One region of the Uliginosibacterium silvisoli genome, then DNA from elsewhere that is predicted to be linked to it. Evidence: predicted binding sites of a transcription regulator. Region 1 holds the regulator's gene; the other holds the start of a gene.
The links. Region 1 encodes FNR, which switches genes on or off when oxygen is low (the NO sensors DNR and NnrR bind a similar motif). Its sites were predicted from a motif close to TTGANCTAGNTCAA; they were not measured.
Positions count from the first base shown of each region.

Region 2: VVD49_RS03165 (hemerythrin domain-containing protein) is a predicted target of FNR. The motif match lies at 976-989, and genes of this name have one in related genera.

Region 1 is NZ_JAYXHS010000001.1:887,877-890,278, forward strand. Features, by position in the region: gene VVD49_RS04080 (response regulator) at 231-626, shown strand; gene fnr (fumarate/nitrate reduction transcriptional regulator Fnr) at 662-1,426, shown strand; gene rquA (rhodoquinone biosynthesis methyltransferase RquA) at 1,510-2,256, shown strand.
Region 2 is NZ_JAYXHS010000001.1:697,338-699,739, reverse strand. Features, by position in the region: gene pepN (aminopeptidase N) at 1-903, opposite strand, end outside; gene VVD49_RS03165 (hemerythrin domain-containing protein) at 1,049-1,459, shown strand; gene VVD49_RS03160 (sulfurtransferase) at 1,456-2,223, opposite strand.

The DNA of each region.
Region 1 (2,402 bases):
AGTCCGGGTAAGCATGGCTTCCCGGAGCTCGTCAGCCAGGCGAAAGACGGGATGGCGATGGCTGCTGGTGCAGTGCGCCCACCGACGCTGCATGGCTGGGCACGGGGCCGGCGTGTAGGGCAATTCCTACCCCCTGCCCGACAATCTCCCATCTCGAATCAGCCTTTCCCGACGCTGCATTCCAGCCGTCCCTGATGGTGGGTGGAGCCGCTGCAGACCAAACTGCAGCCATGAACTCAAGTAGCCCAACCCGCAGCGCAAGCACCAGCGTCTTCATCGTCGAAGACTCGCCGGCCATCCGTGCCCGGCTGGTGGAATTGCTCAACAGCATCGACGACGTACATGTCGTCGGCGAGGCTGATACGCCCGCCACTGCGGTCCAGGGCATCTTCGAGACGCAGCCTGACTGCGTCGTGCTGGACATCCAGCTGATCGGCGGCAGCGGCATCGAGGTGCTGCGTGCGGTCAATCCACAGGCTCCGGGAATCGAATTCATCGTACTCACCAATCACGCTACGCCCCAGTACCGCCGCTTCTACATGGATGCAGGTGCGCGCTGGTTTTTCGACAAGACGGAAGAGTTCGAGCGCATCAGGGAAGCGCTCCCACTGCACCGTCCTCACTGACCATCAACATGACCCGAGCCAACGAGGAACACATCATGCAAGTCACCATCGACGTCACCCGCCACACCGACGCATCGTGCGCCTCACGGGATCTCGCAGTGCGCTGTACCAACTGCAATCTGCGCGAACTCTGCCTGCCGCAAGGCATGGCTCAGGACGAGGTACAGAAGATCAATGGCCTGGTCACGACACGCCGCCGCGTCAAGAAAGGCGAGAGCCTGCAGCATGCCGGCGAGCCGTTCAAATCGCTCTACGCTGTACGAAGTGGTTCGTTCAAGACCTGCATCGCCACCGAAGACGGCCGCGACCAGGTGACGGGCTTCAAGATGTCGGGCGAGATCATCGGTCTCGACGGTATCGGCACCAACAGCCACATCATCGATGTGATCGCGCTGGAAGACAGCGAGGTGTGTGCCATCCCCTTCTCGCGCCTAGAAGAAGTCTCACGCGAGATCGCCGGACTGCAGAAACAGTTCCACCGCATCATGAGCCGCGAAATCGTCGGCGAACAGGGTGTGATGGTCTTGCTCGGCAGCATGCGCGCCGAAGAACGCGTCGCAACTTTCCTCGTCAATCTGTCGCGCCGCTTCCGCGCACGTGGCTACTCGGCAACCGAATTCCACCTGCGCATGACGCGCGAGGAAATCGGCAGCTACCTCGGGCTCAAGCTCGAGACCGTCAGCCGTGTCATGTCGCGCTTCCATGACGTCGGCCTGATCAAGATCAACCAGAAACACGTCCTGATCCTCAACCCTGAAGGCCTGCAGGAAGCAGCCTCTCCATCAACCGCCGGGCACTGAGCAGCGCCCCGCCGCCGCGCACGGTGTCACCCCTTTGCGCACTCCATAGACTACAGGCGGATGTTTGATGCATCCGGAATGCAATGACCGATACAACTTACGAAGGTACCTGCAAGACCACGAAGACAAGCAAGCCACCCCTGCCCGCCTACATGACCGAGGTCTATGACTGGGCCTACGTCAACCCGCGCTGGGTGCGCTGGCTCGACCGCAACATCGTCGTCAAGACACTGCTGTTCGGCAACGACCAGCGCCTGATCCGCGCCTACCTGTCGCGCATCCAGCCCGGCATGCGTGTCTGGCAACTGGCACACGTATACGGCGATCTGGTGCGCCGCGCCGCTGAATGTGTCGGCCCTGCCGGCGAGTTCACGCTGACTGACGTCACACCGATCCAGATCGCGCACGGCCACGCCAAGTTGCGCAATATGGACTGGGCACACACCCACCACGCCGATGCCGGCCTCTACCGTGTCGACAAGGATTACGACCTGATCTGCAGCTTCTTCCTGTTGCATGAGGTGCCGGACGACTGCAAGCATCGCATCATCGACAATATGCTCAACCAGCTGCCGGAGAATGGTGAAGCGCTGTTCATCGACTATCACCGCCCTGCGCTGTGGCAACCGATACGCTACATCCTGAGCTGGGTGAACCACGCCCTCGAGCCTTTCGCGAACGCCCTGTGGAAACGCGAAATCTCCAGCTTCGCCAGCCACCCGGAACGCTTCACCTGGCGCAAGCAAACCATCTTCGGCGGCGTCTACCAGATCGTCAGCGTGCGCCACGCGCTGAGCAAGCCCGACCCGGACGCAGACTCCGGTCTTTGATGGAAGGGGAGCGAAAGCTCCCCTTGTTCCGTCATGCCCGCGAAGGCGCGCGCCTGCTGATGTCGAATCGACATCGGCATGCGCACCATCGTTCTCTCCTGATACACCCTTTCAGGCAGCAATACCTTTTTGTGCAGGCCGACGTC
Region 2 (2,402 bases), 190 kb from region 1:
GTACTCGTGCGCGACGACGCGATCGATGTTCTGGTAGTCCGTGTCGGTTGCCGTGTCGGGGCGCGCCAGAACGAACTTGGTATTGAAGATGTTGAGGCCCTTGTTCTCCATCGCCCCCATGTTGAAGTCGCCAACGGCAACGATCATGTAGTGCTCAAGATCCATCTCGAGGCCGAACACATCCTCGTCCCACTTCATCGACAGCTTCAGTGCGGCCAGCGCATGCGCGCACTGGTCGAGCTTGCCGGGCTCGACGTACACCGCGCAGCGCACGCGGCGGCCGGAGGTCGTGACGTAGGTGTCCTCGACGACTTCCAGCTTCGCGGCGACGCAGGCGAACAGGTAGGCGGGCTTGGCAAAGGGATCTTGCCACTTTGCCCAGTGACGGCCTCCGTCTTCGTCACCCTGCGCGACCGGGTTACCGTTCGACAGCAGTACAGGGAAGCGGCTCTTGTCTGCATGCAGCGTGCATGTGAAGCGCGCCATGACATCGGGACGATCCGGGTAGAAGGTGATGCGGCGGAAGCCCTGTGCTTCGCATTGCGTGAAGTAGCCGTCCTTGGAGCGGTAGAGGCCCGACAGCTGGGTGTTCTTGTCCGGTTCGATGCGCACCACGGTTTCGAGCACAAAGTCATCCGGCACGCTGGTGATGGTGAGCTTGTCGCCGCTGTATGCGTATTCGTCCGCGCCAAGCGGGCGACCATCAATGCGGATGCTCTCCAGGTGCAAGTCTTCGCCGTCGAGCAGCAGCGCGCCAGCAGCAGCGTCTGGATTGCGGCGCATCGCCAGGCGGGCGCTGACAAGGGCGAAACCGTCGTTGATGGCGATATCCAGATCGACCGTATCGACCAGCCAGGTCGGGGGCGCATAGTCCTTCAGGTAAATCGTCTGGGGGGCATTCATGGAAAAGGGGCTCCGGTGGGTCTCTGCGGGGTTTCCGCATATTGTAGGCGTTCGCCTCGTTGCAGTGCTTTCTTGAGCTGGATCAATGGGGCCGTGGCGTGCCCGGCCTACAGTGCAGCTACAACACTTCCATCATGGAACTGACATGCACAAATTGAGCCTGCGTTTGAAGCACCTCAGTCAAGAGCATCACACGGCAATGTTGCTGGCGTACGCAGCGCGTGAAGCGATGCCGCAATCCGAGGCCGATCTCCCCAGCTTCGTGACCAAGGTCTGCGAGATTTTCGAGAACGAGATGGAGCCGCATTTTCGTGAAGAAGAGCGCTTCGCCTTGCCGAAATTGCGGACGCTGGGCCGCGATGATCTGGCTGACCGTACGCTGGACGAGCACAACGCCATGCGCGTCATGCTGGCCGAACTGGCACGCGCGCCTACCGCGGAGAAAGTCAGCGCTCTGTCCTCCGCCATGGAAGCGCACGTCAAGTTCGAAGAAGAGGTGGTATGGGAGGTTCTTGAGACTGCTTTCGACAAGAGGCCCCAGCCCGCTGCGGTCTAGTCCGCAGCGTCTTCACCCTTTGACGGGTTCAACGCCGGGTCCACGCCGCGGCGTTCGTCGAACACGAAACAATCCCCCTGCCAGTGGGCATTGCCCACTTTCTCGAAATACTTGAGGATGCCGCCGTCAAGCTGGAACACGTTTTCCAGACCCGCCTCGCGCATCACGATGGCCGCTTTTTCACAGCGGATGCCGCCGGTGCAGTAAGTCACCACCGTCTTGTCGCGCAGCGTATCGGCCTGCGCCTCGACGACAGGTGGAAACTCGCTGAACTTGTTGATGCGGTAATCGATGCAGTCCTTGAAACGACCGACATCGGCTTCGAACGCATTACGCGTATCCAGCGTCACTACCGGACGTCCTGCATCGTCGTGCCCCTGGTCGAGCCAGCGTTTGAGCGTCTCCGCACTCACGGCGGGCGCACGGCCCGCCTGCGGCTGGATGGCCGGCCGATCCATGCGGATGATTTCCTTCTTGTGCTTCACCTTGAGGTGACGGAAAGGTACCGTCTCCGACAGCGATTCCTTGGCGACCAGATCGGCAAAGCGTACATCGGCATGCAGAAATGACATCGCCGCATCGATGGCCTCGCGCGAGCCGGCGAGGAACATGTTGATGCCCTCGCTGGCGATGAGGATCGTGCCCTTCAGCCCGAGCGCCGAGCAATGCGCCTCGAGGCGGTCGCGCAAGGCTTCACAGTCGTCGATGGTGACGAACTTGTAGGTGGAGATGTTGAGGATGCTGGGCTGGGGTGAAACGGACATGGCTGCGACAAGGACGGGGAGGTCGGATCAGCCGGCATTTTACAACTGCTGCGCGGCAGCACGAGTGCGCTGGTTGCCGGCTGGCGCGGCGGTCGTAGAGTGTTTCTGCGCCGGGGCGCATGCCAGACGCGTCGGCAACGTAGTCGGTAATTTTGACAACCAAGACCTTGATGGTGTGG